3 regions of the Kitasatospora sp. NPDC030952 genome follow, and region 3 is predicted to be linked to each of the others. Evidence: riboswitches for the same ligand, from Rfam matches in the RefSeq annotation. Region 3 holds a riboswitch; each other region holds the start of a gene.
What was found. A riboswitch is a leader RNA that binds a small molecule or an ion and turns the genes downstream of it on or off. The one in region 3 is predicted to bind cobalamin.

Region 1: another riboswitch for cobalamin. It lies ahead of nicT (Nickel transporter NicT); the one in region 3 lies ahead of ACZ47G_RS08750 (ribonucleoside-diphosphate reductase subunit alpha).
Region 2: another riboswitch for cobalamin. It lies ahead of ACZ47G_RS18835 (cobalamin biosynthesis protein); the one in region 3 lies ahead of ACZ47G_RS08750 (ribonucleoside-diphosphate reductase subunit alpha).

The regions. Positions count from the first base shown of each region.
Region 1 covers NZ_JBVIFM010000011.1:216,897-220,161, forward strand. The annotation lists gene ACZ47G_RS21075 (hypothetical protein) at 1-865, opposite strand, end outside; gene ACZ47G_RS21080 (ArsR/SmtB family transcription factor) at 926-1,309, opposite strand; cobalamin riboswitch at 1,391-1,584, shown strand; gene nicT (Nickel transporter NicT) at 1,617-2,735, shown strand; gene ACZ47G_RS21090 (type B 50S ribosomal protein L31) at 2,830-3,078, opposite strand; gene rpmG (50S ribosomal protein L33) at 3,108-3,265, opposite strand, start outside.
Region 2 covers NZ_JBVIFM010000010.1:10,413-13,677, reverse strand. The annotation lists gene ACZ47G_RS18840 (cobyric acid synthase) at 1-749, opposite strand, end outside; gene ACZ47G_RS18835 (cobalamin biosynthesis protein) at 746-1,771, opposite strand; cobalamin riboswitch at 1,883-2,010, opposite strand; gene ACZ47G_RS18830 (helix-turn-helix domain-containing protein) at 2,207-2,899, shown strand.
Region 3 covers NZ_JBVIFM010000003.1:257,291-260,555, forward strand. The annotation lists gene ACZ47G_RS08745 (flagellar basal body-associated FliL family protein) at 1-697, opposite strand, end outside; cobalamin riboswitch at 1,029-1,169, shown strand; gene ACZ47G_RS08750 (ribonucleoside-diphosphate reductase subunit alpha) at 1,363-3,265, shown strand, end outside.

The sequences.
Region 1 (3,265 bases), on a different contig from region 3:
CCGAGCCGTGGTCGCCGATCAGGCAGTCGGCGGCGACGAGTGCGGCCTGCCAGCCCTGGTGGGGCGGGATGAGGCGAAGGCCCATCCGGCGGGCGTCGTCGAGCAGGGCCTCGGGGTCGTGCCGGCTCCAGATGTTGGGGTGGAGCACGACGGCCACCGTGTACTCGTCGGCGGGCAGCCGGCGGACCAGGCGCTGGGGGAGGTCGGGGTGGCGGCCGAATAACGAGTGTTCGCTCCAGGTGGAGTTGACGACGACGAGCCGGCGGCCGTCGACGGCGCCGAGCGCGGCGCGGTAGCCGTCGCGGGAGCGTTCGCTGCGCAGGATCCGGTCGAAGCACGGGTCGCCGACGACCCGGGCGACGTCCAGGGCCTCGGGGCAGGAGGTCCGCAGCCGGTCCAGCTGTTCGGGGTGGGAGAGGCCGAGGACGTCGACGAACACCCGGCCGTGGTGGGTGAGTTCGTTGCGGGAGAGGCCGGCGGCGGTGACGGTGTCGCCGGTGGACTCGGTGACCAGGCGGTTGTAGCCGGCGCCGTGCGGGAGGACGACCAGGCGGGCGTCCAGGCGGTGCATGGAGGCGTGGACGGCGCAGGCGACGGCGAGGTCGAAGTGGCGCCGGACGGCGTCCTCCCAGTCGAGCACGGTGTAGCCGGGCAGGCCGTGGAGGTACTCGTCCAGGGCGCGGTCGGCGAACGCGGAGCCGGGGTTGACGGTGAAGTACCGCTCGATGCCGTCCGGGTCCAGCAGGGCGAGGACGTCCAGGACCCGGGTCGCTGAGGTGAGGGTGCGGGCGACCGCCAGCACGCGGGCCTTGACCGGGCGGGTGTTCCAGCGGTCGGCGGGCCAGACGTGGGGGTGGGACGGCACATCGTGATCGTACTCATCCGGCCGCGTCTCGGCGTGGTTTGTCGGGGGCCGGTCGGGTCGTCAGCCCACCGCCGCGGTCGGCTCGTCGTGCTCGGCGGCGGCGCACTCGTCGAGGAGGGGGCGCATGGCGTCGTCCACGAGCCGGTAGCGCACCACGCGTCCGTCCTTGTCGCCGGTGACCACGCCCGCGGTGCGGAGCAGTCGCAGGGCCTGGGAGACGGCCGGGTCGCGCATGCCGGTGGCGACCGCCAGGTCGCTGACGGCGAGCGGGCCGGCCCGGTGGAGGGCGAGCAGCAGGGCGAGCCGTCCGGGGTCGGAGAGCAGGGAGAACCGCTCGGCCCAGGACCGGACGTGGGCGGTGTCCCCGATGGCGGCGATGGCCTCGCAGACCCGGTGTCCGTCGATGGTGCGGTGGCCCGCGCGGTCGGCCGGTACGAGATGCATGCGGACATTCTGGCAGCTCACCACCTGTGATCCTGGACACCTGCACAGGTGCGCAGCCTTGCGGGGGTGTGGTGCTACCCCTACGGTGTTCCCCGCCGTGGTGCTCGGGAAGACCGGTGACGGACCCTCAACAGGTCCCAGTCCGGAGCGGCCCTCGCCACTGTGATCGGGGGACAGTTGTCCGGACCCACATGCCACTGGGCGCCTCGTGCGCCTGGGAAGGCGGGTCCGGAAGCCCCGTAAGCCAGGAGACCGGCCACGGCATCTCACGAAGTCATTCCACGAGGTGCTGGAGCGTGATCCCGAGATGACCCTGCCCGAAACCGCCACTCCCGCCGAGGCGGCGCCCCCCTCCGTCCTGCCCACCTTCCGCTGGAAGCGCGAGGACACCCTCCGGGCCGCCGGGCTGATGGGGGTGATCCTCGCCATGCACGTGGTCGCCTTCGGGACGTTGGTCTTCCTGGTCGCGCCCCACGACTACGCGGTCGGCACCCAGGTGTTCGGGGTCGGCCTGGGCATCACCGCGTACACCCTCGGCATGCGGCACGCCTTCGACGCCGACCACATCGCGGTGATCGACAACACCACCCGCAAGCTGATGGCGGACGGCAAGCGGCCGGTCTCGGTGGGCTTCTGGTTCGCCCTCGGGCACTCCTCGATGGTGGTGGTGATGGCCGCCCTGGTGGCGGGCGGCGCCCAGCTGGCGAACACCCTGATGGACGACGACTCGGCCACCCACAAGTGGCTCGGGCTGGTCGGCACCACGGCCTCCGGCGCCTTCCTCTACCTGATCGGGGCGCTCAACCTGGCGGCGCTGCTGGGCATCCTCAAGGTGTTCCGCTCGATGCGGGCCGGGAAGTACGACGAGGCGGAGCTGGAGGAGCACCTCAACTCGCGCGGTTTCATGGCCCGGATCCTGAACCGGGCGACCCGTTCGATCACCCGGCCCGGGCAGATGTTCCCGGTCGGCATGGTGCTGGGCCTGGGCTTCGACACCGCGACCGAGGTCACCCTGATGGTGATGGCCGGTTCGGGCGCGGCGGCCGGGCTGCCCTGGTACGCGATCGTCTGCCTGCCGCTGCTGTTCGCGGCCGGGATGAGCCTGTTCGACACCCTGGACGGGACGTTCATGAACTTCGCGTACCAGTGGGCCTTCTCCAACCCGGTGCGCAAGGTGTACTACAACCTGACCATCACCGGGCTGTCGATCGCGGTGGCCTTCATCATCGGCACCATCGAGCTGGTCGGCGTGCTGCACGAGAAGCTCGACCTGACGGACCCGGTGACCGGGTTCATCGCGGACATCTCGCTGGACAACGTCGGCTACGCGATCGCGGGGCTGTTCGTGGTGGTGTGGGCGATCGCCATCGGCTACTGGAAGCTGGCCGGCGTCGAGAAGCGCTGGACGCCCGAGAAGCAGTCCTAGCGCCCGGTGGTCAGGCCGCCGCGCTGAGCCCCTGCTCGCGCACGCCGGAACGGCGCCTCCCCGACCCGGGGGAGGCGCTGTTCCGGCGTTGTGGTCAGTGCCGGTCGCCGTAGCGGCGGCGGAACTGCTCGACCCGGCCCGCGGTGTCGAGCACCCGGGACTGGCCGGTGTAGAAGGGGTGGCTCGCCGAGGAGATCTCGACGTCGATCACCGGGTAGGTGTTGCCGTCCTCCCACTCGACCGTGCGGTCGCCGGTGACGGTCGAGCGGGTGAGGAAGGCGAGGCCGCCGACCTTGTCGCGGAAGACGACCGGGCGGTAGGCGGGGTGGATTCCGGGCTTCATGGCTGGGCTCCTCCGGGGGGTTGGTGCGGTCAGCGCTCTTCGCGGAAGTCGACGTGCCGGCCGGCGACCGGGTCGTACTTGCGCAGGACCATCCGGTCCGGGTCGTTGCGGCGGTTCTTGCGGGTCACGTACGTGTAGCCGGTGCCGGCGGTGGAGCGGAGCTTGATCACCGGGCGCAGTTCGCTGC
Region 2 (3,265 bases), on a different contig from region 3:
GGCCCGTCCGCCCGGTCCACCACGGTGGACAGGTCCAGCGAGTCCTCGGCGTCCAGCCACAGGCCCGGCAGCATCGGCAGGGTGCCCAGCACCGGACGGCCGGTCAGCTCGTGCAGCATCTCCAGCCCGGGCGCCAGCAGCCGGGCGTCGCCGCGGAACTTGTTGACGAACCAGCCCGCGACGTGCCGCTGGTCCTCCGCCGAGAGCAGCGCCAGCGTCCCGTACATCGCCGCGAAGACCCCGCCGCGGTCGATGTCCCCGACCACCACCACGGGCAGCGCGGCGGCCGTGGCCAGGCCCATGTTGGCGATGTCCCGGTCGCGCAGGTTGATCTCGGCGGGCGAGCCGGCGCCCTCGCACACCACCACGTCGTAGCGGGCGCGCAGGTCCGCCAGGCACTCCAGGGCGCGCTCCAGCAGGACGGGCTTGCGCTCCCGGTAGTCCAGCGCCCCCACCTCGGCGACCGGCCGGCCGAGCAGCACCACCTGGCTGCGGCCGTCCGCCCCGGGCTTCAGCAGCACCGGGTTCATCGCCGCCTCCGGCTCCACCCGGGCGGCCTGCGCCTGCATCGCCTGGGCGCGGCCGATCTCGGCGCCGTCGGCGGTGACGAAGGAGTTCAGCGACATGTTCTGCGCCTTGAACGGCGCCACCCGGACACCCTGGCGGACCAGCCACCGGCAGATCCCGGCCGTCACCACGCTCTTGCCCGCGTCCGAGGTCGTCCCCGCGACCAGCAGTGCGTTGCTCATGCCCTACCCCTCCTCATCCACAGGCGGACCACCAGATGCCCCGCGACCGACGTACCCAGCGCCAGCGCGCCCACCCGCCGGGACAGCGTGCAGGCCCGCTCGATGTCGTCCACCGTCACCGGCCGGAACTCCGCCCCCAACACCGGCCGGTGCTCCACCCGCGACTGTGGCTCCGCACCCGCCCCCGGGCGCTCGTGACCCGGAGCCGACGCGCCCTTCGGCTCGTGCGGGTACCGAAGACTCCCGCCCAGCCGCACGCCGACCGCCCCCGCGAAGGCCGACTCGGCCTGGCCCGCGTTGGGGCTCGGGTGCGCGGAGCCGTCCCGGCGCCAGACCCGCCAGGCGGTACGGGGTTCGGGCGCGGCGGCCACCGTCAGCAGCGCCGTCAGCCGGGCGCCCGGCCAGCCCGCCAGGTCGTCCAGCCGGGCCGAGGCCCAGCCGAACCGGGCGTAGCGGGGCGAGCGGTGGCCGACCATGGCGTCCAGGGTGTTCACCGCGCGGAAGGCCAGCAGGCCCGGGGTGCCGGCCAGGGCGCCCCAGGTCAGCGCGTTCACCACGGCGTCGGCGGTGTTCTCGGCCACCGACTCGACCACCGCCCGGGCGATATGCTGCTCGTCCAGCGCGCTCGGATCCCGCCCGCACAGGTGCGGCAGCCGCTCCCGGGCCGCCGTCAGGTCGCCCGCGGCGAGCGAGCGTCCGATGGTGCGCGCCTCCCGGGTCAGCGAGGTCCCGCCGAGCACCGTCCAGGTCGCCGCGGCCGCCAGCGCCGCCCGGCCCAGCGGACGCCGCCCGACCGTACGGTCCAGGACGAGCGCCCCAGCCGCGACCGCGCCCACGCACAGCGCGGTGTACCCGGCCCCGGCGGCCCGGTGGTCGCGCCACAGGCGCCGCTCCAGCCGGATCGCGGCGCTGCCGAACAGGGCGACGGGATGGCCGCGGCGCGGGTCGGCGAAACGGGTGTCGGCGGCGTAGCCCGCGACGGCGCCCAGCGCGAAGGCGGCGGCGCGGGTCAGCGGGCGCACGGCAGCGGGCGGCTAGGCCCTGTCCGGGGGTCCGTCTTCGGTGGGGCAGCCTGCATCGCGTGGGTGTCCTCACTCAGGGTCCGCGCCCTGGATCGACGTACCGGTGGCGAGAGTCTCCTGGCTTCCGGGTCGGACGCACCCACGGGCCTTCCAGCGGCTCCTGACGACCCGCCGTGGCGATTCCGAGGGTGCTCCCCGGTGACAGTGGCGGGACCGCGCCGGACTCGCACCGGCTTCCTCTCCATGCCTCCGTTTGGCCCCAGGATCCCATCACGCGCCCGAACCGGGAGTCAACCGAGGTCACGGAGGGGTTGGTCACACGACGTACACGCGCCCGCCCTGTGCGATCGCCCAGCGCGGAGCAGCGCCGACCGGCCCCGCTTCGTGCGTTCGGCGGCTGGGGACGCGCCGCCGGCCGCACCTACGTTCGGTGCCATGCGCCGCAGAAAGCCACCCGCCGCCACCCCCGCCCCGGTGCCGTTCTCGCCAGGAGCCGCCCGCGCCCACCGGGCCGGCCTCGGGCTGACCCCCGAGCAGGTCGCCGAGGGCATGGCCGCGCACGGCGTACGGCTGCTCCCCAGCCACGTGCTCGCCTGGGAGAACGGCGAGCTGCGGCCCGGCGAAGCCGAGTTCATCGCCCTGGCCCGCGCCCTCTGGTGCCCGGCCGACCAGTTGATGGACGGCCGCCCGGTGACCCTGCGGGACCACCGCCTGTCCCGGGAACTCCCCCAGGAGACCGTCGCCGAACGGATCGGAATGCCACTCCCCACCTACCGGCAGGCCGAACTGACCGGCCACTGGGACGGCGACCCTGACCAGACCCACGCCCTCGCCCAGGTACTCGGCCTGCGACTGACCGAACTGGTCGAGGCCACCGGCCGCCGCGAAGCCCTCGACCGACTGCTCCGCCAGTGCGTGGCCGGCCGCTGGCAGCCCCACCTGCGCCCACTCGCCCGACTGGTCCCCGTCCCGGAAGCCGACCTCGCCGCCGTCCTCCCCCTCCTCCAACAGGAACACCACATCCCCACCCACTGGGGCGCCACCACCCAGCCCCGCACCCCCACCCCACCCCTCACCCCCCGCTTCTGGCACCTCCTCAGCACCCACCACCCCACCATCCCCATCTGACCGGCCCACACCTCCACACCCACCCCCATCGGGCGCGCAGGGCAAAGCCCGCGCGCCCGCAACACCCCCACCCCCAGCAACTACCCCCACCCACCCCCTCACCCCCAGCACCCACCCACCCACCTCACCCCCTCCCCCTCCCCACCCGACCAAGGCGAGAGGGACGCGCTGCGGGAGGGGGCGGTGGAGGGGGTGGGTGCGGAGAGGGGCGTGACGGGTGATTTTCAGACCGCCCACGGCGCCCAACCCCCCACCACGAGGGTCGGCAGTCGGAAAATCATCCAGCCCCCGGAGCGCCCACCCCCGGAACCGCCCCCGGCCACCCACCCTCCCGAAAGCCCACCCCCCAACAACAGCCCCGCGCAG
Region 3 (3,265 bases):
TCACCGCGCTGTCGCCGGAGACGTACGTCGCCCGGAGCACCTTCTGGCAGCCCTGGTCGCCGAGAACCTTGCCGAGCCCGCCGGTGGTGGAGTTGCCGTCCCAGCAGGGCTGGTCCAGCGAGACCACGGTCCGGTTCCAGGTCGCGCCGTTGATCGTCACCTGCAGCGCGGAGAACAGCGCCCCCGCGTCCTGCGGCGCCGGGTCGGTGGCGGCCTCCCAGATCGGCTTCGACGGGTCGTCCGGCTGACCGCCCTGGGACGCGCTCGGCGAGCCGGGGGTCGGCTTGTTCGAGGCGGTGGCGACCGGACCGCCGGCGGCCTTCTTCGGGTCGTCCTTCTTGCCGAGGAGCAGCACGCCGCCCGCGACCGCGCCGCCCACCAGGACGACGGCGGCCACGATGCCGATGACCTTCACCCGGCGCTTGCGCCTGGCGTCGGCCTCGTTGCGGTTGGCCAACGCCTCCCAGTCCGGCTCGACGCGCTGCGGCGGGACCGGCTGGGGCGGACCCGGCTGGGGCGGACCCGGCTGCTGGGGAGGCTGCTGCTGCCACTGCGGCTGCGGAACCGGCGGCTGGACCGGCTGGGGCACCGGCGGGACGGGCTGGGAGAACGGCTGCGCGGGCGGCGCCACCTGCCCGTAGGAAGCCGGCGGCGGGCCGAAGCCGCCGCTCGGCGGTGGTACCGGACCCGGCACCACCGGCTGCTGATTCTGTCCGCCCCCCGGCCCGGCGGGAGGCGTCCCCTGCGGCCCGTGCCCAGGTACGCCAGTTCCGTCGCTCATGCGCCCAGATCGTAGGGCATCCCCATGACGGTCCCTAGGCCCGGTGACCGTTCCGTATCGAAACCAGGACGCGGGGTGCGTCGGGCGGGGCCGTCCGAAGCGCCGGCAGAGGGCTCCGGACGGGCCGTCACGCCGTGCCCGCGGCGCGCCTCCGGGCCTCGGACGGCCACGAACCGTCGCCCGCCCAGGCACCGCCGGTCATCGCACCAACACGCCACGCCGCACTACATGTGGTGTCGCATCGAGGAGACACCACTACATGTATGCTCGCTTCTGCTGTCGATGCAGGGGAACCCGGTGCGATTCCGGGACTGCCCCGCAGCGGTGTGCGGGCGGCTCCAGCAGCCGTACCGCGAGTCCGAGTACCTGCCGAACAGTGTGCGCCACGGCCCTCCCGCAGAGGCCGCGCCGGCACCAGAACGACCCCCTCCGGGCCTCGCGGGCGGGCCGGGGAGACACCTCGCGCGACGCTTTTTTGCGTTCGCGCCGTGCTCCCCTGCCCACATCGGCCCGGGTGACCCCGATCACGCCGCCGATCGCCGCCAGGAGAGAGCGCCTTGACCACCGCTGCCTCAGTCACCCTGCCCACCCAGGGCACCGGAACCGCCTTTGTCGACCCGACGGTCTCCGACCCCGGCGGCGCGCTCCTGCGGCTGCTCACCGACCGCAGCGCCGACCTCACCGAGGTCGACCCCGGCCATGTCGCCGCCGCCGCGCTGCGCGGCCGCCACGCCGGCTCGGACTTCGCCGAGCTGCGCGGGCTGGCCGTGGACGCCGCCGCGTCGATGATCGCCGAGGACCCCCAGTACTCGAAGCTGGCGGCCCGTCTGCTCGCCCTGGAGATCGTCGACGAGGCGAACAGCCAGGGCTCGGCCTCCTTCTCCGCCTCGATCGCCGTCGGTCACGCCGAGGGCCTGATCGGTGACATCACCGCCGCCTTCGTCGCCAAGCACGCCGACACCCTCGACGCGCTGATCGACACCGCGGGCGACGACCGCTTCGAGTACTTCGGCCTGCGCACCGTGCAGTCCCGCTACCTGCTGCGCCACCCGATCACCCGCAAGGTGATCGAGACCCCGCAGCACTTCCTGCTCCGCGTCGCCTGCGGCCTGGCGGTCGGCGACTCCGAGCAGTCCGTGCGCGAGGTCGCCGAGCTGTACGGCCTGATGAGCCGCCTGGAGTACCTGACCTCCTCGCCGACGCTCTTCAACTCCGGCACCCGGCACCCCCAGATGTCCAGCTGCTACCTGCTGGACTCGCCGCTGGACAACCTGGACTCGATCTACAACCGCTACGCGCAGATCGCCCGCCTCTCCAAGCACGCCGGCGGCATCGGCCTGTCCTACTCGCGCGTCCGCTCGCGCGGCAGCCTGATCCGCGGCACCAACGGCAAGTCCAACGGCATCGTGCCGTTCCTGCGCACCCTCGACTCCTCGGTCGCCGCCGTCAACCAGGGCGGCCGCCGCAAGGGCGCGGCCTGCGTCTACCTGGAGACCTGGCACGCCGACATCGAGGAGTTCCTGGAGCTCCGCGACAACACCGGCGAGGAGGCGCGCCGCACCCACAACCTGAACCTGGCGCACTGGATCCCGGACGAGTTCATGCGCCGCGTGAACGCCAACCAGGACTGGTCGCTGTTCTCCCCGGCCGACGTCCCCGAGCTGGTCGACCTGTGGGGCGCCGACTTCGACGAGGCGTACCGCAAGGCCGAGCTGGCCGGCAAGGCCGTCCGCACCATCCCGGCGCAGACCCTCTACGCCCGCATGATGCGCACCCTCGCGCAGACCGGCAACGGCTGGATGACCTTCAAGGACGCCTCCAACCGCGCCGCCAACCAGACCGCGCTGCCCGGCCGCACGGTGCACTCCTCCAACCTGTGCACCGAGATCCTGGAGGTCACGGACGACTCCGAGACCGCCGTCTGCAACCTGGGCTCGGTCAACCTCGGTGCCCACGTGGCCGCCGGCGCCTCCGCCGACGACCTGGTCAACGCCATGGACTGGGAGCGCCTCGACGCCACCGTCCGCACCGCCGTGACCTTCCTCGACCGCGTGGTGGACATCAACTTCTACCCGACCACCGAGGCCGGCACCTCCAACTCCCGCTGGCGGCCGGTCGGCCTCGGCGTGATGGGCCTGCAGGACGTCTTCTTCAAGCTGCGGATCGACTTCGACTCCGCCGAGGCCGCCCGCCTGTCCACCCTCATCGCCGAGCGCATCATGCTCACCGCGTACGAGCGCTCCGCCGACCTGGCCGAGCAGCTGGGCCGCCACGAGGCGTACGGCGAGACCCGCGCCGCCCGCGGCGAGCTGCACATCGACCACTTCCCGACGGCCGCCCCGCAGTGGACCGACCGCTGGACGGCGCTGCGCGCCCGCATCGCCGAGACCGGCCTGCGCAACTCGCTGCTGCTCGCGATCGCGCCGACCGCGACCATCGCGTCCATCGCCGGTGTGTACGAGTGCATCGAGCCGCAGGTGTCCA